DNA from 3 places in the Shewanella colwelliana genome. Region 1 is predicted to be linked to each of the others. Evidence: predicted binding sites of a transcription regulator. Region 1 holds the regulator's gene; each other region holds the start of a gene.
What was found. Region 1 encodes sigma-54, which starts transcription at its own class of promoters, with help from an activator protein. Its sites were predicted from a motif close to GTTGGCACGNNNNTNGNNT; they were not measured.
Positions count from the first base shown of each region.

Region 2: a site for sigma-54 is predicted at 8,396-8,414, ahead of glnA (glutamate--ammonia ligase). Genes of this name have one in related genera too.
Region 3: a site for sigma-54 is predicted at 7,774-7,792, ahead of flgB (flagellar basal body rod protein FlgB). Genes of this name have one in related genera too.

Region 1 is NZ_MCBT01000043.1:119,146-129,277, reverse strand. It holds gene ptsN (PTS IIA-like nitrogen regulatory protein PtsN) at 1-236, opposite strand, end outside; gene hpf (ribosome hibernation promoting factor) at 239-526, opposite strand; gene BEL05_RS13600 (RNA polymerase factor sigma-54) at 557-2,041, opposite strand; gene lptB (LPS export ABC transporter ATP-binding protein) at 2,168-2,899, opposite strand; gene lptA (lipopolysaccharide transport periplasmic protein LptA) at 2,896-3,438, opposite strand; gene lptC (LPS export ABC transporter periplasmic protein LptC) at 3,425-3,982, opposite strand; gene kdsC (3-deoxy-manno-octulosonate-8-phosphatase KdsC) at 3,979-4,530, opposite strand; gene BEL05_RS13575 (KpsF/GutQ family sugar-phosphate isomerase) at 4,532-5,509, opposite strand; gene BEL05_RS13570 (calcium/sodium antiporter) at 5,549-6,508, opposite strand; gene BEL05_RS13565 (ATP-binding cassette domain-containing protein) at 6,675-7,502, shown strand; gene mlaE (lipid asymmetry maintenance ABC transporter permease subunit MlaE) at 7,489-8,274, shown strand; gene mlaD (outer membrane lipid asymmetry maintenance protein MlaD) at 8,348-8,821, shown strand; gene BEL05_RS13550 (MlaC/ttg2D family ABC transporter substrate-binding protein) at 8,833-9,489, shown strand; gene BEL05_RS13545 (STAS domain-containing protein) at 9,489-9,782, shown strand; gene BEL05_RS13540 (BolA family protein) at 9,796-10,053, shown strand; gene murA (UDP-N-acetylglucosamine 1-carboxyvinyltransferase) at 10,063-10,132, shown strand, end outside.
Region 2 is NZ_MCBT01000033.1:48,857-58,988, forward strand. It holds gene glnL (nitrogen regulation protein NR(II)) at 1-164, opposite strand, end outside; gene BEL05_RS10810 (DUF4124 domain-containing protein) at 295-840, opposite strand; gene BEL05_RS10815 (Lrp/AsnC family transcriptional regulator) at 943-1,407, opposite strand; gene BEL05_RS10820 (PrnB family protein) at 1,575-2,753, shown strand; gene BEL05_RS10825 (aminotransferase class V-fold PLP-dependent enzyme) at 2,757-3,866, shown strand; gene ppnP (pyrimidine/purine nucleoside phosphorylase) at 3,918-4,232, opposite strand; gene BEL05_RS10835 (N-acetyl-ornithine deacetylase) at 4,329-5,153, opposite strand; gene BEL05_RS10840 (COG3650 family protein) at 5,418-5,882, opposite strand; gene BEL05_RS10845 (helix-turn-helix domain-containing protein) at 5,917-6,234, opposite strand; gene BEL05_RS10850 (hypothetical protein) at 6,250-6,678, opposite strand; gene glnA (glutamate--ammonia ligase) at 6,905-8,314, opposite strand; gene typA (translational GTPase TypA) at 8,685-10,132, shown strand, end outside.
Region 3 is NZ_MCBT01000018.1:147,592-157,723, forward strand. It holds gene flgK (flagellar hook-associated protein FlgK) at 1-129, opposite strand, end outside; gene flgJ (flagellar assembly peptidoglycan hydrolase FlgJ) at 173-1,153, opposite strand; gene BEL05_RS07375 (flagellar basal body P-ring protein FlgI) at 1,171-2,262, opposite strand; gene flgH (flagellar basal body L-ring protein FlgH) at 2,273-2,947, opposite strand; gene flgG (flagellar basal-body rod protein FlgG) at 2,957-3,745, opposite strand; gene flgF (flagellar basal-body rod protein FlgF) at 3,756-4,499, opposite strand; gene flgE (flagellar hook protein FlgE) at 4,685-6,046, opposite strand; gene flgD (flagellar hook assembly protein FlgD) at 6,107-6,910, opposite strand; gene flgC (flagellar basal body rod protein FlgC) at 6,921-7,340, opposite strand; gene flgB (flagellar basal body rod protein FlgB) at 7,343-7,741, opposite strand; gene BEL05_RS07415 (CheR family methyltransferase) at 7,906-8,745, opposite strand; gene BEL05_RS07420 (chemotaxis protein CheV) at 8,881-9,801, opposite strand; gene flgA (flagellar basal body P-ring formation chaperone FlgA) at 10,011-10,132, shown strand, end outside.

The sequences.
Region 1 (10,132 bases):
AGAACAGCCACTGGTTGCTCTATACTTGAGAGTCGCCCATGGGGAATCGCGATACCATTACCTATACCTGTGCTGCCCATTTTTTCTCTCGCCAGAAGGCTTTCAAATATCTCTTGAGAGGAGAGGGTCGGGTACTGGACAGCGGCTAAGTCGCTGATAAGTTCCAGTACCTTTTTCTTACTGCCCGGGGTCGCGCAGGTAGTGCACTCCGGCTGCAGGATGGTACTAAGTTCCATCGTTAATGTTTAGTAAGCTTCTCTTTGTGTTTAATGACCTGACGATCTAACTTGTCTATCAGGGAGTCTATTGCGGCGTACATATCCGAATGTTCTGATGTTGCGAAGACTTCTCCACCACGGAGACGTAACTTAGCTTCAACTTTTTGCTGCATTTTTTCGACATTTAATACAACGTGGACATTATTGATCTGATCGAAATGTCGTTCAAGTTTTGTAAATTTTTCTTCAACATAGTTCCGTAGAGATTGGGTTATCTCGATGTGGTGCCCAGTCAGGTTTATTTGCATAAATTTACTCCTCCGGTTTCCAGTTGTTGATTATAAACTTTTGCGCTGATTCGACGGCGGGATCAACATCGCCTCTCGATACTTAGCAATGGTGCGTCGAGCGACCTTAATCCCTTGTTCAGCCAATAATTGTGCCATTTTGCTATCGCTTAATGGTTTCTTCTGGTTTTCAGCAGCAACAAGCTTCTTAATAAAGGCGCGTATCGCTGTTGATGAGCATTCTCCACCATCATCGGTACCAACGTGGCTGGAGAAGAAATATTTTAGTTCAAAAATACCGCGTGGGGTGTGCATATATTTTTGGGTGGTCACACGCGAGATAGTGGATTCATGCATTTCAACCGCTTCGGCGATATCATTGAGCACCATGGGCTTCATCGCTTCTTCACCAAATTCAAAGAAACCCTGTTGGAAATCAACGATGCAGTTGGTGACTTTAAGTAGTGTGTCGTTACGGCTTTCTAGACTCTTTAAAAACCACTTTGCTTCTTGAAGGTGACCACGGATAAATTGTCCGTCAGCTTGGCTCTTGGTACTTCGTGCCATTGCCGCATAATGCTGGTTAACATTAATTTTAGGCATACTATCTGGATTTAGCTCAACCACCCAGCGGCCTTTTTTCTTGGTCACTGTAACATCTGGGATCACGTACTCATCACGACTGGCTGTAATGGCTAATCCTGGGCGTGGATTCAGAGTCTGAATCAGCGCAATTGCATCACGCAGATCATCTTCTTTTAGCTTAGTTTTGCGCATCAATAAGCGGAAATCACGCCCTGCGATCAGGTCTAAGTGTTCGCTGATAAGCATTCTTGCATTGTCGATGTGTGGCGTGTCATTACTGTATTGTGTTAGCTGAATCGTGAGGCATTCACTTAAGTCCCTAGCGGCTACGCCTATGGGGTCGAAGTGTTGCACACGTTTTAAAACTGCTTCAACTTCATCGAGCTCTATTTCAGGGTCGCCCATAGCTTCAAGAATATCATCACAGTTTTGGGTGAGATATCCACGCTCATCAATAGCGTCAATAATTGCGGTGGCGATGGCCAAGTCATTGTCTGAAAAAGGGGTGAGATTTTTTTGCCACTCTAAGTGTTCGTAGAGGCCCTCGGTAGTTTCACCTTGGAAAGGCATATCGTCATCACGCATTGCGCCAGAACTTGAGTTGGGGGAAGCGGTATACATCTCATCCCAAGTGGTATCTACGGGCAACTCATCGGGCATGGAATCTTGAGTCAGGGCGTCAGACGTCTCTAAACTCGAATTATCTTGGCTGGAATCAACTTCAATCTTGTTATCGTAGTTAGTATCAAAGTTATCGCCGTCATCTTGCTGTGATTCGGTGTTGGCACCCTCTTGCTCTTCATCTAACTCGAGTAACGGATTAGATTCTAATGCTTGTTGGATCTCTTGTTGCAGTTCCAGTGACGACAATTGCAACAGACGAATCGCCTGCTGTAACTGTGGAGTCATGGTTAAATGCTGACCCATTTTGAGCTGAAGTGACGCTTTCATCGTACTGCTATTCCCTTGATTTTAATTTTTTAAATGAGAAAGCTTGATTATTCCTTGAGGTAAGCGGGTAACCCATACTCCGCTTTGGTCAAGGAGATACGCTTTGTTATAGCGCTTCTAAATTAACTATAGCTTGAATTGTTCGCCTAAGTACACCGCTCGCACTTGTTGGTTATCCAAGATCTCTGCAGGTGTGCCTTCAGCGATTAAGTTGCCATGGCTAACGATATAGGCCTTTTCACACACGTCTAATGTTTCTCGTACATTATGGTCGGTGATTAACACACCCAGTCCACGGTTTTTGAGCTGTTCAATGATTTTTTTGATGTCGATAACCGAGATTGGGTCAACCCCCGCAAACGGCTCATCTAGCAAAATAAATTTAGGGTTAGCGGCCAGAGCGCGTGCAATTTCAACTCGGCGACGTTCGCCTCCAGAAAGGGCCATGCCTAAGCTGTCTCTGATATGGGTAATATGAAACTCTTCAAGCAGGTGCTCTAGTTGCTCTTCGCGCTCATCATTATTGAGCTCGCTGCGCGTTTGCAGCACCGCCATGATGTTGTCACGCACGGTAAGCTTACGGAAAATACTGGCTTCCTGTGGTAGGTAACCAATGCCTTTGCGCGCACGTAGGTGCATAGGGTCAAGAGTGAGGTCATCCTCATCAATAAAAATCCGCCCTTTATCACTTTGGACTAAACCAACCACCATATAAAATGTGGTGGTTTTGCCTGCACCATTAGGTCCGAGTAGGCCGACAATTTGGCCGGTTTTAACGGTTAAACTGACATCTTGAACCACGGCACGGCTTTTATAACTCTTGGCTAAGTTAACCGCTTTTAAGGTTTTTTCGCTCATTGCTTTTCCTGCTTTTCAGGCTGCTGTTCATTGCCTGAATCTATCTCTTCTTGGTAATTTTCCGGTTGAATGATGGTGATCACTCGGTCATTGCCAGTACTTTCTGCGATAAGTTGCTGTTGTTCAATGTTGTAACGAATTTGATTGCCTGTGACCTGGCTACCTTCCTGCTCTAGTGTTGCATCGCCTACCAACGTCAAGGTGCGAGTCGATAGCTCATAGCGGATCTCTTTGGCGCTAGCTGAAGCTGGGCGGCCATCTTCCATCACTTGAGAGTAGGTGGCAGGATTACCTGTGGCGACTAAGATTCGGCCAGTGCTATTTTCTTTGCTAAAGGCGCGCAGTTCATCGGCTTTGATCTTGATTGAACCTTGGGTGACTTCAACTGGACCATTAAAAATAATCTGATTGTTTTTGATGTCAGCTTCTTGGCTAGCGGCAGAGATCTTAACTTCTTGCATGAGGTCGTTGACCTTGGCGGCACTGCTGAAGCTAATGAGTGTCAGCATGCTGGCAAGAATAAGGTTATTTAGTTTCATATGTTCCTTCTACCTGACTCGTCAGTCTTACATTTTGTGCATTAAGGTCGGCATATAAGCCTTTGCCCGTAATGAGAAAGTCATTACCAGTGATCCGAATGGTGCGATCAGAGGTCATTATCATGGTGTTGAGATCTAACTCTAGATAGGTTGTTTCTATCGTTTGGATAGGCTCTTCAGGGCTAATGGCATCAATGATAACATTATTTTCTAATTTCACTCGTCCACTGGCTTTATCTAAGGTGCCTTTTGTCGAACGTAGACGCCACTGTGCATTGCCTTCGTCAGGATAGACCAAGTATACCGGTTGGGTAAAATAGGTCATATTCTTATCAGAATAGTGTTCCATGTGGCTGGCTGATACGCGGCTGTTGAGCTGGCCCAGTTCATTGTACTGCACACTTTTTAGATCATTGATGACATAATCTGGGCGATCCGTGACATCTATGTTCAGCGCTTCATTGCCACGCTTGGTTTGCACCTGCCAATAGAGAATTAAGGCCGTACCAAAAAACGCTATAATTGCCAGCGTGACTCTGTTCATATACTCATACCGTGAGCCGATTCAAATTTGCCCTGGCTGACTAAGATGAGGTCGGTCAGTTCTCTGAGGGCACCGTGACCGCCATTGATATGAGTCACCATGTCTGCATGCTGTTTGACATAGGGATGGCCATCGGCCACACACACGGATAAGCCAACTTGCTGCATAACAGGAAGATCGACCATATCATCACCAATATAAGCTACCTGCTCAGGGTTGACTTGATAAAGCTCTAATAGCGCTTCATAAGGCACCATCTTATTATCAACGCCTTGGTAGATATGAGTGATGCCGAGTGCGGTCATGCGATCTTCGACAATTTGTGATTTACGCCCTGTGATGATAGCTACGGGAATACCACTGGTGAGCAGAGACCTCACACCATAGCCATCGCGGGTATGGAAAGTTTTGAGCTCATCACCACTGTTACTCATGTAAACCAAACCATCGGAAAACACACCGTCTACATCGCAAATAAGCAGTTTTATCTGTTTGGCTTTTTGCCATACGGTATCACTAACAGGACCATATAAACCTTGATGCGACATATTAAATCACTCCTGCTTTAACCATATCGAGCATATTTAATGCACCGATGGGCTGTTGTTGCTTGTTAGTCACAATTAGGCCGTTAATCTCTTTCTCATCCATCACTTTCAGTGCTTCGGCGGCCAAGATGCCATCGCTGACAGTAACACAGCCATGGGTCATGACTTCACTGATAGAGGTGGTTCTAAGATTAACTTCGGCATCGATAACGCGGCGTAGATCGCCATCGGTAAAGATACCCGCCAATTGGCCATCATCATTAACGACAGCCGTCATGCCTAAGCCTTTTTTGGATATTTCATAAAGTGCATCGGTGATGCAGATATTTTGCGATACCTGCGGTAGTTCATCACCTTTATGCATCACATCACTAACCTTTAATAATAACTTGCGTCCTAAACTACCGCCTGGATGTGAAAGGGCAAAGTCATCTTTAGTAAAACCTCGAGCCTGCAACAAAGCAACAGCTAGGGCATCACCCATCACTAATGTTGCGGTGGTGCTAGAGGTGGGGGCTAACCCAAGTGGACAGGCTTCTTCAGGCACTTCGATACATAGATGCACCACAGCGTGGTTAGCCATGCTTGATTCGGGTTTGCCTGTGACGGCAATGACGGGTAATCCCATGCGCTTTATTACTGGCATCAAGGTGAGAATTTCACTGGCTTCACCAGAGTTAGAGATTGCCAGGACAATATCATTTTCACTGAGCACGCCGAGATCGCCATGACTGGCTTCACCTGGATGAACAAAGAAGGCTGGCGTACCTGTACTCGCAAGCGTTGCTGATATTTTGTTGCCAATGTGGCCAGATTTCCCCATGCCCATCACAATCACTTTACCTGTGCACGAGAGGATAAGTTGGCAGGCTTTGACAAATTCTAGCGAATCGACATATTGATACAGGTTATCAAGGGCATTACGCTCAATGTCGATAACATTGCGTCCCCATTGGCGTAATTGATTTGCATCTACCATAGTGTTCTCTCTGTTTAGTCAGTTCGCGTAGTCGAAAAATTAAGATTGAAAAAGTACCACTTGATACGCGATAAATGTCACTAATAACAAGCCACCATGCCAAGGTTTAAGTTGGCGAGCTTTGCCTGTTAGTAAAATGAGTATGGCTAAGGCACTACTTGTTGCCATTACCATATAGAAATCTCTGCTGCTAGCGGCGGCATCGACAGCGCCGGGCGCAATTAACGCGGGCAGCGCGAGCACAGCAAGAATGTTAAATAAGTTTGAGCCAACAATATTACCTATGGCCAGGTCATCCTCTTTTTTGAGAACGCCAGCGACGCAGGCGGCCAGTTCAGGCAAGCTAGTCCCCACAGCAATAATGGTTAATCCAATCACAAGGTCCGACAGATGGTAAGCTTTGGCGATGCCAACTGCACCCTGTACCATCCAGTCTGCTGACATGGGTAACAGAATGATACCAACTACTAACCACAGCATAGCCTTTAACGTTGGCACATCTTTAGGAATTTCACTGTCAGCATCATCGGCAAGCTTATCGACCTCTTTATTGGTCACGGCATGCCAAATTAGGTAGCCCATTAAGCCAAAAAACAGCGTCATGAGCATCACACCTTCGATACGTGTGAGCTGGCCATCATGTAGGAAATAGCCTGCAATCGCGGTGGCGGCTAACATCATGGGTATTTCACGTTTGAGCGTTTGAGAGCTTACTGAAATGGCACCTAACAATGCAGTGATACCTAAAATCAGGGTGATGTTGGCAACATTTGAGCCCAATACATTACCGATAGCCGTGTCGGTCATCCCCTCCATTGATGCTGTGGCGGCAACAAACATTTCAGGTGCTGAGCTGCCCATGGCCACAATGGTTAAGCCAATGAGCATTGGAGGAAGGCCAAGGTTGCGCGCAAAAGCAGCGGCACCATAGACAAACTTGTCGGCGCTCCATACCAAAGCACCCAAACCAGCAATCAGTAGAAATATATTAAATAGCATCAAAGTTCATTTTTGTTTTAGAGTCTGCCGCGCATTTTCGCTGGATTTGAGCAAAATTGAAAGTATTGCGGCAAGATAGTGTCGATTCAGTTGTGCACAATAGGTCAATTACGTACAATTTGTCTCTTTTTCTGTCGCTTTATCATGGATCCGATGAGGTCACGCAATGAGCCACAAACCGATGAATGATGCATTTAAGCCTTTAGTCAAGGTGAATAATCTCGGGTTTAGCCGGGGTAAACATGTCATTTATGAAGATGTTAGTCTGTCTATTCCTCGCGGCAAGGTGACAGCTATCATGGGGCCTAGTGGTATTGGTAAGACAACACTGCTTAAATTAATTGGCGGTCAACTCGTGCCAGATGCGGGTTGGGTCAAGGTGGACGGCGTCAACGTGCACCAGTGTAATCGCACTGAACTATACGCGCTGCGAAAACGTATGAGTATGTTGTTTCAAAGTGGTGCACTGTTTACCGATATGAATGTCTTCGATAATGTCGCGTTTGCTTTGCGCGAACACTCCGGGCTGCCAGAGCCAATTATTAAGCGTATTGTATTGATGAAGCTTGAAGCTGTTGGATTGCGAGGAGCCGCTCAAATGATGCCCAGTGAGTTATCGGGTGGCATGCAACGCCGTGCGGCGTTGGCCAGAGCCATTGCTTTAGAGCCTGAATTGGTGCTTTATGATGAGCCGTTTGCTGGCCAGGACCCAATTTCTATGGGTGTGCTGGTTAAGCTGATTCGTGATCTCAGCGATGCGCTCAATTTAACCTCGGTTGTAGTGTCTCATGATGTACAAGAGGTATTAGGCATTGCCGATTATGTGTATGTATTAGCAGATAAGCGCGTGATCGTCCACGGCACACCAGCCGAATTAAGAATAGCCGATAACCCAAAGCTGAAACAGTTTATTGGTGGCGAGCCTGATGGCCCTGTACCGTTTCATTTTCCGGCGCAAGACTATCAAAAGGAGATGTTAGGTGAGCGTGACTGATTCTATAGCCAGCATCGGCCGCAGTGCCATTGCCACGGTGACGGGACTGGGGCGTGCGGGGCTAATGTTATGGGGCGCGATTGCAAAGGTGCCCAATGTGGCCAAAGGTACGCCGTTACTGATTAAGCAGCTCTATGTGATTGGTGTGCAGTCCATGGTGATAATCTTGGTCTCAGGTCTGTTTATTGGCATGGTGTTGGCGCTGCAGGGCTATAATATTTTGGTGGGTTTTGGCACTGAAGATAGTCTAGGTCCCATGGTGGCGCTGAGTTTACTTCGTGAACTTGGCCCCGTTGTTACGGCATTATTGTTTGCTGGACGGGCGGGATCGGCATTAACCGCTGAGATAGGTTTGATGAAAAGTACTGAGCAGTTGTCGAGTCTAGAGATGATGGCGATTGATCCACTGCGTCAGATCATTGCGCCGCGTTTTTGGGCTGGGGTGATTAGCCTGCCGCTATTGGCGTTGATGTTTACTGCGATCGGTATTTATGGCGGTCATATTGTGGGTGTCGAGTGGAAAGGGATTGATAGCGGTAGCTTTTGGTCGATTTTACAGGCATCGGTTGAGTGGCGACAAGATATCGTCAACTGCTTAATTAAGAGCGTAGTGTTTGCTATCGTGGTGACTTGGATAGCCCTCTATCGTGGCTATCATGTGATCCCGAACCCTGAGGGGATAAGCCGAGCGACGACACAGACCGTGGTGCAATCGAGCTTAGCGGTATTAGCACTAGATTTTCTGCTAACGGCGATGATGTTTGGCCGTTAATTAAATTTTGTTTATGGATGAACTGATAAATCACACTTCGTGATATGTATACAACAGAGTGGTAATAGAGCGTATGTTGACTCGAAAAATTGAACTGTTAGTGGGCGTTTTCATTCTGTCTGGATTGGCGGCGTTTCTGATTTTGGTGTTTAACGTTGCCAATGTTGATGTTAAGCCTGGCCAGAGCCATTACACTTTGTACGCCAAATTTACCAATGTCGGCGGCTTAAAAGTACGCTCACCAGTAAAGGTGGGGGGGGTTGTCGTTGGGCGTGTGACTCGCATCAGCTTGGATCCAACAGAGTTGGTGGCGGTAGTCGAGTTAGCCATGGATAAGCAATACGATCAGTTCCCTGAAACCAGTAGCCTGTCGATTTTAACATCTGGGTTGTTGGGCGAGCAGTTTCTTGGGCTTACTCCAGGGTTTGTGCTTGACGATATTGGCATGTTGGCCGATGGAGACAGAATTGATGATACGCACTCGGCACTAGTGCTGGAAGATCTTATTGGTCAGTTTTTATATAGCGTGCAGTCTAAAGACAATTAGTAGTAGGGATGATTATGAAGTATTTATGGAAAGTCTTATTGGTATCATGGGTTATGTCTATCAGTACTATGGCCAGAGCGGCAGAGTCTGATGTCAACGTTACCGATCCCTATGTGATGGTCGAAACTGTGGCCAATAATACTTTTGCCCGTTTTCATCAGGATATTGACACAATTAAGCGCGATCCCGACCATCTTAAGGTGATAGTCTCTCAAGAGTTGATGCCCTACATCGATTATAAGTACGCTTCTTATAAGGTGATGGGCACCTATTTAAGGCAAAGCACGCCAGAACAACGCGAGCGTTTTTCTGAAGCATTTAAAAATTATTTGATTGCAACGTATGCCCAAGCATTTACCGAGTATACCAATCAAGCTGTGGAATTTGCGCCAGCAAAAAGTTTTGCCCAAGAAAAGATGGTTGATGTCAACGTACAGATTATTGAGCAAGGTAGGCCACCGATCAAACTGCAGTTTCGTGTCCGCCGGCTCAAAGATGACACCTGGAAAGCGTTTGATTTAGTGGCTGAAGGCGTTAGCTTACTCTCTTCTAAGGGCGCTGAAATCTCTAACTTAATTCGCCAAAATGGCATTGATTCGGTCATTGAAGAGTTAGAGAACCATATCAGCAGCCACATTAGTTTAGAGAGCCAAGGAACTAAGCGCTAATGTTAGAATTTGTCACGCAGGGTGATAGGTGCAAATTAGTGGGCGAATTATCACAACAGGCGGTCGTACAACATTGGCCAAAGGTTGATGGGCTGATAGGCAATCAGGTTAATAACCTAGATTTATCAGGACTTATTTATAGCGATACCGCAGGGATCGCTTTATTGATACATCTGTGTGGCTTAGCCACGCAAGCTGGCCGCACATTGACACTGCACAGCGCACCAGCGCAATTACAGAAACTTATCGGTTTATATGATTTACAAGACTTCTTCGTCGAAGAAGCCCAATAAAGGTTACAGATCCATGGAATGTAATGAAATTGAACAGCTGCTTAGCGAAGCGTTGTCACTAGAAGAAGTTCATGTGAGCCAAGATGGCACGCATTATAAAATTGTTGCGGTCGGCGAGTGTTTCGATGGCGTAAGCCGTGTGAAGCAGCAACAGATGATATACGCGCCATTGATGGAGCAGGTGACCAGCGGTGCGCTGCATGCCATCACGATTAATGCATTTACTCCAACGCAATGGAAGCGTGAGAAAATTTTCAACATGCCAGGTTAGAGACTCATTGTGGATAAATTAAAAATTCAGGCAAGCGGTAAACTCAGTGGCGAAGTCGTCATTTCTGGTGCTAAAAATG
Region 2 (10,132 bases), on a different contig from region 1:
ACACTGAGAACTTGATAACAGTCGGTCAGTTTATGTTCGGTAAGTCGGTGGCTACCCAAACCGAGTAACTGCTCGGCGGCACTATTGGCATAGCACAGCTTTAGATCACCATTGATGACAATAACGGCGGTCACCAAATGGTTGAGCAAGGGTTCAGTGTTCATCGACGACTCCAATAAAATAGACTGCACCATGATGGTGCACCAATTTGGTGCATGGTGCAAGCTTACTTCATCGAGGTCGAATGGTGATAGTTAGAATGTAACTATTTAAAAAACATAAGTATTAATGTCTTTAATTACCTCGAGGCGTCGGTCTAGGCCTCGCATTTACGGTGGCTCGATGAAGAAATATGGTTCTTGGAGGAGTGGATGCAAGTTGTTTGCCGTTTTGTGCCAGAGCCTTTATTTCGAAGGTGTGCTCGCCTCGGTCGACATTCTCTAGGTTAAAAATTGGTGAGTACTGGGCTGGACCTGTCACTTTGCCATCCATCACTAAAACCAACACGTGACTTTTAGCGAGATCAGGGCTAATGGAGCCAATAATGGTGATATTGCCATTATTGTCACGGATAGTTTCCTCGGCAGAGGGGCTAGTGATCCGCATTTGGTACAGGTCGCCTTGAGGCTCTGTTTCGTTATCTTTGACGCCAGAGTCGATGACAATTGGGGGAGGAAGTTTGATTTGGTTTTCGGTATTACTTTTAAACTCTACTGCTTGAGCGTTCTCAACAGGCGAATCTGAGTAATGTACTTTGCCATCCTTGTCGACCCACTTATAGATCGCACCATGGGCGAGTCCTGCCATGAATAACAGGGCAATGATGAGTAGCGTGCGCATAAGAGATCCTTTGTTATACGGTAGTATCCCTATCAGATTAGCCGTTTTTTAGACAAAAATCATGGTGTAAATGACCAGAGAAGAGACTCTTGTCGGCCCATTTTAATTAATGGGGAGTTGATGACGCGAAAAGGTTTGTTTGAGCACCACGGTTGACTCTATGCTGGCAATACATTTGAGGCTACCCAGTGACTGTTTCACAAAGCGTTCATACTCCAACAGGTTATGGGCGACAATTTTTAATAGATAATCGTGAGCCCCTGTGATCACAGAGCACTCGAGCACGGGGTCGAGTAGTGCCATCTGCTGCTCAAACTGCTCAGCATAGCTGTCGGAGTTCTCGGTTAATCGAACCGAGGCGTAGACCACCACATCCAGTGCCAATGCCTGAGCATCAAGGCGCGCGCTGTAGCCTTGGATATAGCCATCTTGCTCTAATCTTTTGATGCGCCTTAAACACGGCGTGTCGGATAAATTAAGCCGTGTGGCTAGTTCAGCCACAGAAATACGACCCTCTTTTTGCAAAATGATCAGTATCTGTTTGTCCTTGCTGTCTAGAGTTTTCATATTTCGAACGTCTATTTTTGAGAGGATATTGTTATTTATAATCCAATTGTTATTGGAAATCACTAACTTGGTGCGATATTAATATGAACATTGATGATTTGACCTAACGTTATGGTGTTAGGTTATCAGGGCTCCCTCAATAACTAACAACAGCAAAAGGGTACCCTATGAGTGAACATGTTCAAGCGTTCGATCGCTGGATTAGAGAAGAGTTTGTGACACTGAACTCAGCACTAGAAAGACTTTATTTACAACAAAATGATCCAGCGAATGTGAAGGGCGTGGGTGATGAACTCAAATCGACTTTAGCAGAGCAGGGACGGGTGCTGATTAAGGCATTAGTCGAGGAGGGCAATACTGATGAAGGCTTTGACAGTGCCTTCGATCTGCTGGGCAATGTAGGGCTGTATATGGCGGCATGTCGACGCCATGAGATCACAGAACCCAGCCGTGAAACGAGTTCGCCTTTAATCGAGGCATCCGCACTGGCTATGCATATAGGTGCATCGATTGGGGTGACACCGAGGTTTGCGACTGCCCATTTGACGACCCATAACCGAGCGGTTAATGGTGTTTTTAAGCGTTTTACCGATTTGGACGATGAAAAACTGTTTGTTGACTACAACACTAAGGGGATTTTGGCCTATAAACGCGCCGCCGATGCCTTGCTAAAAATCCAGCCTTTGGGGATCTCTCACCCTATCAGCGCCGATCTGTTTACGGCGGCACTTAAGGCGTTGCAAGAGGTGATAGCTTCCAATCAAATACTGTTTGAACGCCTAGATAAAGCGATGTTCTTCAATTGTGTTCGTCCCTATTACAAACCTCATCGTGTTGGACAGCAGGTGTATCGAGGTGCCAACGCGGGTGACTTTGCAGGTATTAATGTGATCGATCTGCAGTTAGGCTTGTGCTTTGCTAATGAGCCCTCCTATTCGCAACTGCTGGTGGATAAGTTTCTCTATATGATGCCTGAAGATCAGCGGATTTTGCGAGATTGCATGCGCCGTAGCAGTATCATGGATGAGTTTCTTGCAGCGCAGGAGCACGCAGAAGAAGAGTGGTATCAGCAGAACTTGTCACTCTTTTTAGCGGTTTGTCAGTGCCACGGTGAAACGGCCATTCAGCACCACAATCAGCTGGTGGAGAAATATATCACTGAGCCTTCCACACGTATGGTGCAGGAACACATGGAGAAGGTGACGGCCAGTGGACCACCATTGGCGGTGTTACTCAGCGCGTTAGAGAAGCTACGTGACCGACGTGCGGCGGCCAAACGTGATGATATTCGTACCCGTTTCGATGATATTGCTGCGTTAACCTTGACCTTAAAGGGAGCCGAGTAACCTATGTTGCAACAAGATTTTGTTTTGCCCCAATCGGTTTATCTACTCAATCATTCAGTTGGGCGCCCGCTGCAAACCACTAAAGCCGCCTTTACTCAGCATTTCCTTAGCCCTTGGCATGATTCGGGGCGCGAACCTTGGGGAGATTGGCTAGGGGTGATAGATCAGTTTACTTCAGGGTTAGCTGCGCTATTTAATAGTCAGTCAACGCAGTTTTGTCCGCAGACAAACCTCTCTAGTGCGTTAACTAAATTGGTGATGTCCGTGCCGCAGTTGCGCCGCGACCATGCCGTCATATTGATGAGTGAAACGGATTTTCCAAGCATGGGCTTTGCCCTTCGCCAAGCGTTACCCCATTGTCAGATACGTTTTATTGGTCAGCATTTAGATATTACAGATGCCAATGTTTGGCGCGAGCACATGAATGATCAATTGGACTTAGTTTTTATTAGCCATGCTTACTCCAATACAGGCCAACAAGCGCCGGTGACAGAAGTCGTCGAGATGGCGCGTCAATTAGGGTGTTTATCTGTCGTTGATGTGGCACAGTCTGCTGGCGTATTGCCCATCGACTTAAGCGTATTACGTCCCGACTTTATGATTGGTTCAAGTGTCAAATGGTTGTGCGGTGGACCGGGCGCGGCGTACCTATGGGTGAATACCGAGGCCTTAGAGCTGTGCGAGCCAATGGATGTGGGTTGGTTTAGCCATGAGAACCCGTTTGAGTTTGATATTCATCACTTTCGCTATCATCCCACGGCACTGAGATTTTGGGGGGGAACTCCCTCCATCGCGCCATTTGCCATAGCTGCCAACAGTATCCATTACTTCGCGCAATTAGGATGTGACAGAGTGCACCAGCACAATCAACACCTTATTGGTATTGTTACCGAGCAAGCGGCATCCGTGTTGGTGTCGCCTAACACGCAAAATAAACGCAGTGGCACCCTGATCTTGCAGTTTCCAGGTCGAGAGGATGAGGTGATGGCGGCCTTAGCACAGGCCAATATTAGCGTTGATGCGCGTAGCCAAGGGATAAGAATATCGCCCCATGTCTATAACACCGAGCGAGATATCGCGCAGCTATTGCAGGTGATCAAGCCTTACTATTAGTGCTTGCAGGGAGGATAAAGCCGCTTGATTAAAGCGGCTTTATCTACCTTGTTAGTCGAGGTACTGGCAGCAGTATTGAGCGATTTCGGTACAGCGAATGCTAAAGCTAACTTGTGCAGACAGCTGGAATTCACTGCCTGCGGCATAATCCACCCATTCAAGGGTTTCTGGCAGTAAAATCGATAGCGTGCCATCAGTGACTTGCATTATTTCACCAACGGCAGTGGAAAATTGGTATTCCCCCGGCAGCACAACGCCCAATGTCTGCTGACTACCATTGGCCAAAGTTATTGTACGGCTAGTGACTTTACCATCGAAATAGATATTGGCCTGCTTGGCGACTGACACCTGTTGAAATTGACTCATGCACTGACTCCAAAAAACGATTTAAATGAATATATACTCGATAATTCGGATTATATATTCTTAATTGTGCTGAGTTATTCATCTTGATGTGCCAGCTTATTGTCTGGCGTTCACCTGGTCGATAAAGGCTTGCATGATGGCACTGTTGGCTAAAATGCGTTGATCTAGGTTTTGCTTCCCTGGTGTTTCACTGCACACGCCGACGCTGGCGCCTAGACGCACTAAAAATGCCTCAAATGAGAGATCGAAATGGTTAAAGATGATGCCATCTCTTACCGGGCAATCATCGATTTCACCATCTTGTGCGATAGGGAAAAACTGTCCTAGTGTGTCACGTAGATGTTTACTAAATGGACCAGGATTTTGATTGGCTTCGAATGAGTAGATATAAGTATCTGTGAGTAACACATCTTCATGGCAGGTTAAGATGCCATCTTTACTGGCCGCTTGTAATAGTTGTGAATGCTCAAGCAATACCTTGCCTTCAGCAGATGTGTCATCATTGCTTTTACCTCGGCCATTATCTAGTACGAAACCTCGGTTAGGGTTTTCTCCTAACTGATTGAATCTATGACCACGTTTAAACCCAGTTGGATTGACCAAGGGTAACAGACTGAGATTAATCTGCTGAAATAACTCTGGCTCTAGTTCATTGAGGAAATGTAGCATCCCCCATGGCCCAGCGGCTTCTTCACCATGAAACCCTGCACTAATGAGTAGTGAAGGCTGTCCCGATTTCTGTGCGGGTGATTGATACAGGTTGAGCGGATAACGGCCAGCATCGCCTAGCTTTCGCTCCAATAAACCGAGTCGAGTCACTTGCTCATTTAAGCGGGCATAAAAGGTGCTGATATCGTTGCTATCACAACTGAAAATATCGCTTTTCCACGTGTAGCTTTGAAAGGGCTCTCGACTCGACATAATTGATTCTAAGTTAAATTAACGGCTTGCTCATGATAGCAGTTTAGGCATAAAGATAAATCATTTTAGGCACTAGTACGGGTTAATTATTGTAGGTTAAACCTGAGAGTCGATTAATGATGTTCAGTGTGCGTGTTGAGATAAAGAAAGGGCTAATTTCTGTTCGCTACCACGTTGCATGTTTAGTCAGATTAAAGTGAGATTGTTCTACTGAGACCATTGCATGCCATTGGTTGCACCATAATGGTGCGAGGTGAGCCGGTGTTAAGTTAAGCTATTGTTATCAGTGGCTTGTATGTTGTGGCAGTTGACGGGAATCTTAGTTTCGACTGTAGTGACTGAATTGATTTCAATAATACCGTCATAGTCTGCGGCGAAACCGTCAATGAAAGCGGGATTGCAGTCGCGGGAGATGGGAGAGATCTCGGCCTCAACATAAATCGGTTGATAGGGCTGTGATCTTTGCTCGCTGAGGGTCAAAGCGAGTTGATTGAGCTGGTCTGTGGTTGGTGTGGCACGTACCCAATATACTTGCTGACTATCACAGAGCTGAAAGGCGGCAACTTCATGCCCCCAAATATAGAGGCCAGCCGTGGTTGTGGCTGGGGCGATTCCAGCTAGCGCCGCCGCATTGGTTAATTCAATATTGTCAGTTTTAGATTGAACACAGCTACAACCAATCAAGATGAGCATTAGACTGCTACCTAAGATCAATCTATTTAATATCATGCACCTATCCCTTTGTTGTTGGCTTGGTTCACACTTAATGTTGGATCGCAAAATACATGATTAGTGCCCCGAGTATTGCACCAATTAGGCCCGCCGCGATAAGTAGTGCAGGCTGATTGTAGATGGAGATTGACCGGAGTTCGTCAGCGTTTGGGTGAGGCACAGATCTCAGTGTTGCTTGATCAACCTCGAGTACCGCGCATAAGCCCAAAAGGGTTTCACTCGATGCACTGCCCTCTTTTTCTACCCGCTGTATAGTGCGAATACTGATGTCACAAGCATCGGCTAAGTGTTGTTGAGTCCAGCCTCTTTGCTGGCGCAGTTGTTTGACACTTTCTGCGTTAATATCCATAGTTTTGCTCTTGTCCTAGCCAAAAAGTTTTGCGGCAATGAGCCCTGCCAGTGCACCTGTGATTATGCCACCGATAAAGAATAAGCCTATCTTCTTCAGAGAGGTCGAAGTGGTATCTTGGGTATAGGCTTTGGTTTCGGTTTCGAGCAGTTGCTCATTTTTATAGAGTGAGCAGACAATCTCACCTTTGAGTATGCTGGTGACATTGAACTCGACTCGATAGTTATCTTGCGCAACGTTAAATTGATGCTGACTGTGACGACGATAATTTCGCAGTGACGAGATTAGTTGATCATTAAGATAGACCGATTCTTTACCTGAATAGCCCGAACCGTGTATCGCAAATTGGCGATTTTCATCACGGAAGTAGAACCAATAGCCATTGGTTAACGTGACTTTGTCTGAGTGTTTATCCATGTGGTGGGGCTGTGCTGCGTTATCCATAATATGCTCCAAATCTTGCCAGTTGTGATTGAGGAGTGCAAGTGAAGCATAGGTAAGGTAAAAAAACGCCGACAGGGTTATGACAGACAGTTATCTGTCATATGACACGAGAGGTGTCACATGGATTTTATCATAATAATAACAAGTAATTAGTTTGGCGATGAGTGTTAAGTCCACCCATAAAAAAACCGCCCGTTAAGGCGGTTTTTTTATGGGTTCTAACGGATTACAAGCTGTAGTAAAGCTCGAATTCAACTGGGTGAGTAGTGCGAGACACTTGCTCTGCTTCAGCTGTTTTCAGCGTGATATAAGAGTTGATGAAATCTTCACTGAATACATCACCTTTAGTTAAGAACTCACGGTCAGCATCTAGACACTCAAGTGCATTCTCAAGTGAAGTAGCAACTTGTGGTATCTCAGCGGCTTCTTCTGCAGGTAGATCGTACAAATCTTTATCCATCGCTTCACCTGGGTGAATCTTGTTTTGGATACCGTCAAGGCCAGCCATAAGTAGCGCTGCAAACGCTAAATATGGGTTAGCGGTTGGATCTGGGAAGCGAGTTTCAATACGACGTGCTTTCGGGCTTGGTACCACTGGGATACGGATAGAAGCACTACGGTTACGTGCAGAGTATGCAAGCATAACTGGTGCTTCAAAATGTGGAACCAAACGCTTGTAAGAGTTAGTGCTTGGGTTAGTGAAAGCATTAAGGGCGCGAGCGTGCTTAATAATACCACCTATGTAGTAAAGTGCTGTTTCACTTAGGCCAGCATACTTGTCACCAGAGAATAGGTTAACACCGTCTTTTGCTAGTGATTGGTGAACGTGCATACCGCTACCGTTGTCACCAACGATTGGCTTAGGCATGAAGGTTGCTGTTTTGCCATATGCATGTGCCATGTTGTGCACGACATACTTCAGGATCTGGATTTCATCAGCCTTTTCAGTAAGTGTGTTGAAACGCGTGGCGATTTCGTTTTGACCCGCAGTCGCCACTTCGTGGTGATGCGCTTCAACAACTTGACCCATCTCTTCTAGTACTAGACACATTGCGCTACGCAAGTCTTGTGAAGAGTCAACGGGTGCAACTGGGAAGTAACCGCCTTTAACGAACGGACGGTGACCAGTGTTACCATCTTCGTAGTGAGTTCCTGAGTTCCAAGCGGCTTCTTTAGCATCTAGCTTAACGAAACAACCTGACATGTCAGTACCAAACTTAACATCGTCAAATAGGAAGAATTCTGGCTCTGGACCAATCAATACGGTATCAGCGATACCCGTTGAGATGAGGTACTCTTCTGCTTTCTTAGCGATAGAGCGTGGGTCACGGTCGTAACCAGTCATAGTGCCTGGTTCAAGAATGTCACAACGAATCAGTGCCGTCGTTTCTTCGGTGAAAGGGTCTAATACAAATGTTGTTGGGTCAGGCATTAATACCATGTCTGACTCGTTAATGCCTTTCCAACCAGCAATTGATGAACCATCGAACATCTTACCGTCTTCAAAGAAATCGGCATCAACCTGGTGAGATGGAATAGAAACGTGCTGCTCTTTACCTTTAGTATCGGTAAAACGCAAATCAACAAACTTAACTTCAAGTTCTTCTAGTTGTTGTAAAACTGATTCAACTGACATTCTAAAGTCTCCGAGTAGGGTAGAGGGGATGCCCTTCTTATAAAATTCAACTTAGCGCTTAACGCGGTTCTGGCTATTGTAAAGCTAGACTCGTGCCAACATTCTAAGTTGTTGATATTTATGGGTTGATTGATAAGTGACAGGACTGCCATCAGCATTTCTGCACCAGAATGGTGCGGTATTTGCTTTATGGTGGTGCAATATCCATATTGGTGCGCACCATGATAAACATGACTATTCATAGCTGACTAAAAAATAATCCTGTGCGAGAGCCCTCGGCTAGAGTAGAATGGCACGTTTTTGATTGCAACAGCTATTATTAAAGCTGTTATCAATACCCTATTTTTTTTTGATGGTAAGAGGTTTATCCGTGTTAGAGAATTTACGTAACATCGCCATTATTGCACACGTTGACCATGGTAAAACAACCTTGGTTGATAAGTTGCTGGCACAGTCAGGAACCCTTGAAACTCGAGGAGAGGCCGCTGAGCGGGTGATGGATTCGAACGATCTTGAAAAGGAGCGTGGAATCACGATTCTTGCAAAGAATACTGCCATCAAGTGGAACGATTACCGCATTAACATCGTCGACACTCCTGGTCACGCCGACTTCGGTGGTGAAGTAGAGCGTGTTCTTTCTATGGTTGACTGTGTATTGCTATTGGTTGACGCGGTTGATGGCCCAATGCCACAAACTCGTTTCGTTACTAAGAAAGCATTCGCTCAAGGCCTAAAGCCAATCGTTGTTATCAACAAGATTGACCGTCCAGGTGCTCGCCCTGATTGGGTTATTGATCAAGTCTTTGACCTGTTCGACAACCTAGGCGCTACCGATGAACAACTAGATTTCCCAATCGTTTACGCTTCAGCGTTAAACGGTTACGCAACCTTAGATCCAGAAGATACTGGCGTAGATATGACGCCACTTTTCGAAACTATCGTTGAAAAAGTTTCATTCCCAGATGCTGACTCGGAAGGTGACTTCCAGATGCAGATCACTCAACTTGATTACAACTCATATGTCGGTGTTATCGGTGTAGGTCGTATCAAGCGTGGTAGCGTTAAGACTAACCAGCAAGTGACTATTGTCGGTGCTGATGGTAAGCAACGTAACGGTAAGATGGGCCAAGTATTAGGTTACATGGGTCTAGATCGTACCGAAGTTGAAATCGCTAACGCGGGTGACATTGTTGCTATTACTGGTCTTGGTGAACTTAAAATTTCTGACACTGTATGCGCAGCCGGTGCTGTTGAAGCCATGCCTGCATTGTCAGTTGATGAGCCAACACTAACCATGACTTTCCAGGTCAACACTTCTCCATTCGCTGGTAAAGAAGGTAAGTACGTGACTTCACGTAATATCCTTGAGCGTCTAGAGCAGGAGCTGGTGCACAACGTAGCACTACGCGTTGAAGAGACTGAGAGTCCAGATCGTTTCCGCGTATCAGGTCGTGGTGAACTTCACCTTTCAATCTTAATTGAAAACATGCGTCGTGAAGGTTACGAGCTAGCCGTTTCTCGTCCAGAAGTGATCATGAAAGAGATCGATGGTGAGATGTGCGAACCATACGAAACCGTTACCGTTGATGTTGAAGAAGAGCATCAAGGTACTGTTATCGAGAAGCTTGGTACTCGTAAAGCTGAAATGAAAGATATGCAGCTTGACGGTAAGGGTCGTGTTCGTATCGACTTCGTTATCCCAAGCCGTGGTTTGATTGGTTTCCAAACTGAGTTCCTAACTGCGACTTCAGGTACCGGTCTTATCTATCATTCATTTGACCACTATGGTCCACATAAAGGTGGCGAGATTGGTCAACG
Region 3 (10,132 bases), on a different contig from region 1:
AGATTGCTCTGCGACCTGACGATGATAACCTTGAGTATTGGCATTGGTGATATTATTACTCGTCACAGCCAATTGAGACTGCGAGGCTAATACCCCGGTGCGCGCGATGTTGAGTAGATCCATTGACATTAGCCAACACTCCTTAAATTATCACCCGTTATTGCATGGCACATCATGGCGTCACCTCCGACACAGCCGCTTTAATATCTTTGGTCACCGACTGCAATACTTTCATTACTTTGTCTGCGTACTTAGGATCTGTCGCATACCCAGCATCTTGTAACCCTTTAATAAAACGCTCAGGGTTTGCAGCCTGCTTAACGGCCTCTTGATACCTTGGTCCCTCTTTAATAAAAGAAACAAAGTCATCAAAGCTCTGTTTGAAATCCTCATATACGCGAAAATCTGCACGCTGCTTAACCGCAACACCTTGCTCAAACTCCAATGTGCTCACACCCGCTTTATCACCCTGCCAACGACGGTCTGCTTTAATATTAAAAAGGTTATTGCTGGGCTCGCCATCGGCGCGGCGGATCATCTTTTGCCCCCAGCCCGTTTCCAGTGCCGATTGTGCAATGAGCACTTCTGGCGTCGTCCCTATTGCTTTAGCCGCTTCCTGTGCATGAGGATATAGCGCAGTAATAAACGCCTCTCGACTCTCAAATCCCTTGTTGCTCGCTTGCGATGGCAACACTTTGCCGCTCACCACATCATCAATGACATGATTGGCCCTTGGCTCGGCTCGTTTAGCCATTGTTAGTTGGTCAAGGCTCGGTGACATCATATTGACGCCCGATGTATTTGGAATATTGCCTCTGAGTACCGAGGCGGGGGTCATGGCACTGGTCTCGGGAGAGAGTTGTTGCACCATTAAGTCCGCTAGGCCTAACATCCCTTTATCAGACAGGTTCACTGACATCTGCTGATCGTGCATCTGCTCGTAAAACTTGGTGTATTGACTGTTCATCGGGCTGTCAGACTCAAACACTGCATTGGCATCTCGCATGCTTTTCATCAGCATCTGCACAAAGATCCCCTCAAACTGCTGTGCAACTTCTTTCAGGGCTGCCTGGTCATCTTTTTGCGCTTTGGCACGTAGGGAGTCTAGGCCCCCTATGTCCAAAAAGTGTGATGAGTTTGACAGCTTATCCATAGTCAGTCCGACAGAAATTAGATGATGATAAGTTCACCATGCAAAGCTCCTGCCACCTTTAAGGCTTCAAGGATTGCAAGGACATCAGAAGGCGCAGCGCCCACTAAATTGACCGCTCTGACGAGCTCATCAAGTGTGGTGCCTGGATTAAAGAGGAACATACGATTATCTTCTTCAGATACATCGAGAGTACTGTCACTGGTCACAACCGTATTACCACCAGCAAATGGGTTTGGCTGTGAAACTTGGGTTGCCTCAGCAATTGTCACCGTTAGTCCACCATGAGTCACAGCAGCTGGCAGCAAGCGAACATCTTTACCGACGACAATCGTGCCAGTGCGAGAATTCACAATCACTTTGGCAGATTCAGAAGCTGGCTCCACTTCGATATTTTCAAGCGTTGCTAAAAATGACACGCGTTGAGAGACATCTCGCGGTGCACTCACCTGCACTGATGCCGCATCTAAGGGACGCGCCATGCCAGGACCGAGTAGTTCATTGATTGCATCGGCTAATCGCTTGGCAGTAGAGAAATCAGCACGGCGTAAATTAAACGTCAGGTGATCGCCAGTAGAAAATGGCGTTGCGACTGTTCGCTCAACAATGGCACCGTTAGGAATACGGCCAACCGTAGGTGTATTTTGAATGACTTTAGAACCATCTAAGCCTTCAGCACTAAAACCACTCACCACCATACTGCCCTGTGCGATAGCATATACATTACCATCTACCCCTTTGAGGAAGGTTTGCAGTAATGTTCCACCACGAAGGCTCTTTGCCTCACCTAGGCTCGACACAGTCACATCTAACGTTTGCCCAGGCTTAATAAAAGCGGGCATATCGGTATGCACAGCAACAACTGCAACGTTTTTAACTTTAGGCCTAAAGTTATCAGGGAGGTTGATACCGAAATTTTTCAGCATCGTCTTAAATGTCTGCTCAGTGTAACGGGTTTTTTCACCCGTTCCCGGCAAACCAACCACTAGGCCATAGCCAATCAGTTGGTTGCTACGTACCCCTTGTACATTGGCAATATCTTTAATTCGCTGGGCAGCACTACCGGCTGAAAACAGCACGAGTACTACCGCCAAAATCATCTTCATTTTCATGACATACTCCTTAGAAAGGCCACCAACTACTCATGAAAAACTGACTTAACCAACCCACTTTTTGAGCATCAGCAAATGTGCCAGTGCCGCTGTATTGAATACGAGCATTGGCGACGCGCTGGGAGTCAATGGTGTTATCAGGTCGAATATCTTGAGAGCGGACAATTCCTGTGACGCGGACAAATTCATCGCCATTATTAATGGTTATCCACTTTTCGCCACGAATGACTAAATTGCCATTATTGAGCACCTGCATCACATTTGCTGAGATACTGCCCGATAGGCTGTTACTCTGATCCGAATCAGACTCACGCTTAGTATTCATGCTATCTTTATAACGCAGGTCAATCGGTTGCCCGCCAATGGTGACGTTGCCACCGCCCGCATAAATAGGATCGAGTGTTAAGTCAGAGCCCTTCTTAATTTCATTATTGGCACTTTTTGATGCTTGGGTTGATTCTTGTAAAATCACCGTAATGATGTCGCCGACCTTGAGCGCCTTAATATCTGAGTAGAGACTCGATGCCTGACTATCTTGATACATAGACCCAGTGGCCGCGATTTTCGTTGGCGGCGCCTCTGGATAAACCGGCGCGTAATAAGGATCATCCGCTATTGGCTTATTATTGGTAGAATTACAACCTACCAAGATAACTGCAGCGGCGAAAATGAGGTACTTAGTCATAATAAGCCTCTACAAATTCTGATTAACATAAGACAACATCTGATCGACGGCCGAAATCACTTTTGAGTTCATTTCATAAATGCGTTGGCTTTCAATAAGGTTTACAAGCTCTTCGGTAACATTCACGTTTGAAGTTTCCAACGCCCCTTGGCGAATAGCCCCCATACCGTCAAGTGAAGCTGTTCCCTGAATAGGTGTACCACTGGCTCCGGTCTCTGTGTAGAGGTTCTGTCCCATAGGATCTAAGCCGCTTGGATTAATAAAATCAGACATCTGCAGCTGACCAACCACTTGGTTTTCAGCTGTGCCCGGTGTTTTAACCGAGACTTCCCCTTCTGATGATACGGTGATACTGATGGCATCATCGGGAATGGTGATCGCAGGTTGCAGCACATAACCTGAACCAGGCGTTACGATTTGCCCTGTATCATCCAAAGTGAACTGGCCGTTTCGAGTATAAGCCGCTGTACCATCTGGCATCTGCACTTCAAAAAATCCTGGACCTTCAATCATCAAGTCCAGCGAATTATCGGTGGTCAGCATATTGCCTTGGGTAAACATCTTCTGGGTGGCGACCACTTTGGTACCAGCACCAATATTTAAACCGTTCGGCAGTTTGGTATTAGAAGCACTTATACCACCGGCTTGGTTAACAGTCTGATATAACAGATCTTCAAATACGGCACGGCTTTTCTTGTAACCAACAGTGCTAGCATTTGCCACATTGTTGGAGATCACCGAGATATCTGTTTGCTGGGCATCTAAGCCAGTCTTACTAATCCATAACGCGGGATGCATAATCTATCTCCTAACTAATGCGCATTAATGACGAAGAGGCTTGATCCATCTCTTCGGCGGTTTTCATCATTTTGACTTGCATCTCAAATTGGCGTTGCAAATCAATCAAAGACACCATCTCGTCGACAGCGTTAACATTACTGCCTTCTATTGCACCACTCTCTATCGATACAAAAGGATTGGCTGCGGCAACTTCGCCAGAGATTTGACGAAACAGTCCGTCTTCACCTCTCATCAGGTTTTGATTGCCCGGATTAACCAGTTTAATTCTGCCCACCTCTTCAATCACTTCAGCAGTTGAACCCAATGGACGGACAGAGATCACGCCATCTTGGGCAATCTCAATTTTTTCAATAGGAAGCGGTAATACAATTGGACCCGCGTCACCCATAATAGGGTTGCCACGGTCATTGCGAAGTAAACCAGTGGAGTCAAAACTTAAGCTACCTGAACGCGTATAAGCTTCGCCGCCGTCAGCACCCTGTACCGCGAGCCAGCCATCACCTTTCACGGCGATATCCAAATCCCGACCAGTGGTTTTAATCGGACCATGGCCAAAATTAGCTGACGGACTTTCTGTCATAGAAAACACACGGGTCGGCAGACCTTCACCAAAAGCCTGCATAGAGCGCGCTTGCTCTAAATCCGACTTAAAGCCGTCGGTATTGGCATTTGCAAGGTTGTTAGCTCGCACTGCCAGCGAATTCATATTCTGCTTGGCGCCACTCATGGCGACATAGAGTAATTTATCCACTTGCTGCTCCGTCAATGTTTCAACTAAAAACTGTCTAATAACAGTACAAAGCAAACATCATGCCAACAAAGGTTATCGTCTAACGGTTAAATACAAGCAGATAGAAGGAATAGAGGAAGGGATAAATGAAAAAGCGGAAATGTGTTGCCGTGGCGGCAACACATTCCATTATGTTAACTAAGCAATTAGCGGATCTGTAGCACTGTTTGCTGTAGCGTATTGTTCACTTCTAGGGTTCTTGAGTTTGCCTGGAAATTACGCTGCGCCGAAATTAGGTCAACAAGCTCTGTGGTCAAGTCAACGTTCGACTGCTCAAGTGCAGATGAGCGAATACTACCAAAGGTACCACTATTAGCTTCACCCGCCAGCGCAGGACCAGAGTCAAGGCTCTCTTTCCAAGAGGTATTACCTGCCTGTGTTAAACCTTGCTCATTAGAGAAACGCGCCAGCGCAACACGTGCTAAAGGCACTGTTGAACCATTACTATAACTTGCGTTAATCAAACCATCTGCACCGACTTCTACGTTAGTCAAACGACCCACTGTCGTCCCGTCTTGTGTCAACTCAGTGACCTCAAATGGTGACGAGTATTGTGTCGGGTTGTTAAAGTTAAGCGTTAACGTCTGTGTACCATCGGTACCAGGACCGAGTACGTTCGCTCCACCAACGCCCAGTTGCTCTGTGGTAATAATCGCTGGATCGCTCCCAGTATAGGCACCGGTATCATTGAATGAAATCGTTGACCCCTTCCAACCGCTGGCATTAACCGCTGTGCCGGTAGCATCAGCCACGCCATCACCAGTTGTGTCACGACCGTAAGTACCAGCAGCGCCCGCTAAGTCGACCTGTTTCCCATCCACTGCGTAGAAGGCAACCCAGTTACTTTCGCCAGTGTAGGCAGCTTCTGGTGGTCGAACGAAATAGGAGGTTAAGATATGAGGCTCACCCAATGAATCATACATAGTCACTGAGGTTGAGTTATTAAAGGTGTCTGGATTGTTGGGATCAAATGCGGCTGGATCTAGCGTCGCTTCACCCGCATTCAGGTTCATCTGAATGCCGATGTTTTCGGTTTTTTGTGGGCTGCCCGCCGTGTCAGGAATCTTAACAGGCTGAGTGGTCGTCAAACTCACCGATGTCGAATTACCGTCTTTATCAACTGGGAAAGTTTGTAAGAAATTACCCGCTGAGTTAACTAAGTAACTGTTTGCATCAACTTTAAATGCGCCTGCACGTGTATACGAAAGGTCTTGAGAGCCCACTTCAGAAGAGGTCACAAAAAAACCACCGCCGTTAATCGCCATGTCGAGTGCATTATTGGTAAACTGCAAACTGCCCTGCTGGAACTGCTGCGCCACCTGTGCCGTCGTCACACCACCACCAACAGTCGTTTTGCTGTTAGCAAAGATTGAATTAGCGTATACATCGGCAAATTCCGCACGGGATTCTTTAAAACCGACAGTATTAACGTTAGCAATGTTATTTGCCGTGGTATTGAGATCTTTCTGTGATGCTGAAATACCACTCAATGCAATGTTAAATGACATAAATCACCTCTTTAAAATTTAAAAAATCGTGTTGGACCTTATGCCCTAACTGTTGCTTATCTATGTTTCAGACACAGCAAGTACATCACCAAGTTTAATACCACCAATGCCTCTGAGGTTTAATATCGCCCCAGTGCTAGCGGTACCCAATGAAACACTCGTTACATGTGCATAGGTTGAAACGGCCAAGTCTTGACTCTCACCATCTACTCGTCCGCTCGCCTTAATTGAATAATTACCGCTGGTAACAGGCTCACCATTTTTATCTAGACCGTCCCAGGCAATATCAATATTGCCTCCGGCACTGCCATCGACAGTATAGGTTTTAACTAATTGCCCTTTTTCATCCTCAATACGTACCGTAATGGTGTCGATAGCCTCTGGGGTGCTGATGATCCCCTTAAGCGATGGATCTTCAGCCGATATATGCCCGGTATCTGAAGGAATCAGGACTTTCTGCCCCACAAGCCCCGAAGCTTGCAATGCCTGGCTAGAGGTCATCACAGTATTAAGATTAACAATCTCTTCATTAAGCTTGGTAATGCCATCGACCGTTGAAAATGATGCCATTTGTGCAATCATTTGATCATTGTCGACGGGTTTAAATGGGTCTTGCATTGACAACTGCTGACTCAATAATGAAAAGAAATCCTCTTGGGTCAGCTCTTGGCTTTTGGCTTCAGGAATACTTGATTCTTCTGGCAAACGAATACCATCAAGAAACGGATTGCCTGTCGTCTGTGTCTGCGTCGTCGTACTGCTGTTTGCAGACGCCCCGCTTGACGATGCAGGTGCTATCCCTTGTCCACTTGTACCTTGAGTACTTAAAGGGGACTGGCTGCTTAGTGGGTTAATGAGGCTCACTACCTACCTCCTAGGATTTGCCAATTCGTAAAGTCTGCTGAAGCATAGATTTCGCCGCTTCAGCTACTTGTACGTTCATTTGATAAGAACGTGATGCAGAGATCATATTTGCCATCTCCTCCATCACATTCACATTGGGCTTATAAATAAACCCATCTGCATCCGCCAATGGATGATCTGGCGAATACTCTTTTTGTAATGGTTTATCACTTTCTACAACACCGGCAACTTTTACCGACTGTGATGTTTGTTGCTGATGGCTTGCTTTGGCCATCTCTGCTTCAAACACTGGGTGGCGGGCGCGATAGGTTTGATCTATGCTGCTGGACACTGAATCAGCATTAGCGATATTACTGGCAGTAGTATTCAGACGTATCGACTGCGCCGACATACCTGAACCTGCAACATTAAAGATATTAAATAAGCTCATCACTAATTTCCTTTAAGTGCTTTTTTCATGCCAGCAAATTTGCTGTCTAGAAAACCCAAAGACATCTGATACTCAAGCGCATTTTGCATAAACTCAGATTGCTCTTGTTGAATATCAACCGTATTACCATCGCCCGTGTCGGGCTGATTGGGTACGCGATAACTAATATGTTGCTGCGACAACGCTGCCAAATCGAAATGTTTACTATCACTTTTGCTCATGGAGAGGCCGCCTTGAGTGGTCCTTGCTGCCTGAAGCGCTTTGTCAAAATCCAGATCTTTGGCTTTGTAGTGAGGTGTATCGGCATTAGCGATATTGGACGAGATCACTTGAGCACGGGCAGAACGTATACCTAACGTATACTGATGCACCCCTAATGCCTTATCAAAATTAATCGCCATAAAATTGCCTCCTCATACAGATGCAATAAATAAAGCAATAGTCATGCCAAAAAAGTATTAGGTGAGCATTATGATGAAGGAGGAATATTCAGCCATAAAAAATGCCAGTAAATTACTGGCATATACGACGAAAAATCAAAGATAAAATGTATAAAACTATGTAATTAGGTACGCTTTTGGTAATAGATGCCTGGATTACACCGTACCATGTCAAACTCTTCGGTTAAGCCAGCGATTGACTCTGATGCGCCCAAAAACAGGATCCCTTTAGGGTTAAGTGCGGCAGCAAATTGCCGCAGTATTTTCGCCTTTGCCTCAGGCGCAAAATAGATCAGTACATTACGGCAAAAGATAATGTCAAACTTACCCAGCAAGGTATAACTCTCAAGCAAATTGTGGGCCCTAAAATTAACGAAGCGCTTAACGTTTGGCTTGACCATCATAGTTCCACTGCCAGTCGATTCAAAAAACTGCCGCTTACGCTCATCTGATAGTCCGCGACCGAGAGCCAAATTATCATACTCAGCCGTTTTACAGCGTTCTAGCATTGACGGTGACAGATCGGTCGCCAAAATCGACGCGCTGCCAGGCAAGGCCCCCGGTTTGCGCTGTTGATACTCTAATATGGTCATTGCCAAAGAATATGGCTCTTGACCAGACGAGCAGGCCGCCGACCAAATTTTTATGGGACGACCAAGCCGAGAGTATTCAGGCAACAAGGTATTGGATAATAACTCAAACGGATAACGGTCCCTAAACCACAATGTTTCATTGGTGGTCATGGCATCGATGACTTCAGCCCTTAACTGACGCTCAGTGGGCTTCATCGAATGCTTTACCACCTCTGACAATGAGGGTAGATTGTATTTCCCCATTAATGGGGCAAGGCGACTGCGAACCAAATATTGCTTATTGTCTCCCAGCACGATACCGCTGTGCTGTTCAAGAAAAAGCCTAAATTGATTGTACTCTGCTTCAGCAAGTGATTTATTCGGCACCCTGATATCCCAATATCAAAAAGAAAACACGCTACAAGTTACACTATAGCAAGCGTTAAAGAGCTGTGCGTTATACATGAGCTAACTCATTGATACAACCCAAACTCTTCAAAACTAGTCCGAAATAACAATGACTTCAAACTAAAGACTTAAGTGCTTATTCACTGCAGCTGCTAGCTCATCTGGATTAAACTTGGCAATAAAATCATTGGCGCCGACCTTTTCGACCATGGCCTGATTAAATACACCACTCAATGATGTATGCAACACGACTTTAATATCCTTGAGTTTCGGATTATCTCTGATCTCTGCGGTGAGTGTGTAGCCATCCATTTCAGGCATCTCAATATCCGAGATAATCAACGGAATCTCGGTCGCTACATTATCCATCTCAGCCGCTACACTTTTCAACTTTTCTAATGCTTCTCTGCCATCTTTAGCAGTGTCAATCTGCAAACTTAACGATTCAAGCGCACGAATAATCTGCTTGCGCGCCACCGCCGAGTCGTCAATAACCATAATATGGAAATGACGCTCTCTATCTATAGTCAGTTTCTCATCAACTTCCTGACTTATCTTAGTCTTAACCGGAGAGATTTCATCAAGGATCTTCTCAACATCCAAGATTTCAACTAGTTCGCCTTCAATTTCAGTGACCGCAGTCAAGTAAGAGTAACGCCCAGCCCCTTGAGGCGGTGGCAATATCGCTTCCCAGTTCATGTTAATAATGCGCTCAACAGACTTAACAAGGAAGCCCTGAACACTTCGGTTGTACTCGGAAATGATGATAAAACAATTCGCGGTATCTTCTATTGGACGGCCACCAGTCGCGGCACTTAAATCAATTACCGATATTGTTTGTCCACGGATATGAGCCACACCGCGAACAAATGGGTTTAGCTTAGGAAGTCCTGTTAATGGTGGACATTGTAATACTTCTTTTACTTTGAATACGTTAATACCGAACCTTTGCCGCCCATTTAACTTAAACAACAAAAGTTCTAAGCGGTTTTGTCCAACAAGTTGGGTACGTTTGTTAACTGATTCAAGAATACTCGACATAATGCCTTTGCCTTGTTGCCCTGTGAATGCTTACCTGCACTCATCCATATTAATGAGTATAGGCATACTAATTGCTTTATCTACCTATATGACAACCAGACCTCAAATTTGTCAAATTTATGACACTAATTTCTATCAAAAAATGTCAAAGATTCAGGTCGCCCACAAAGTATAGGCGTAATCTGGCTAATCAAGCTAGTCTATTCAATATGAAAGTAAAATTAATATGCTTCTTAATCGTTTCACTCTCCATTGCGCCAGTCATCGCCGCAGAAGAAGCGAGTGTGCCTTCTTTATCGACCATCTCACGTTTAGCTATAGCGGTTGTCGA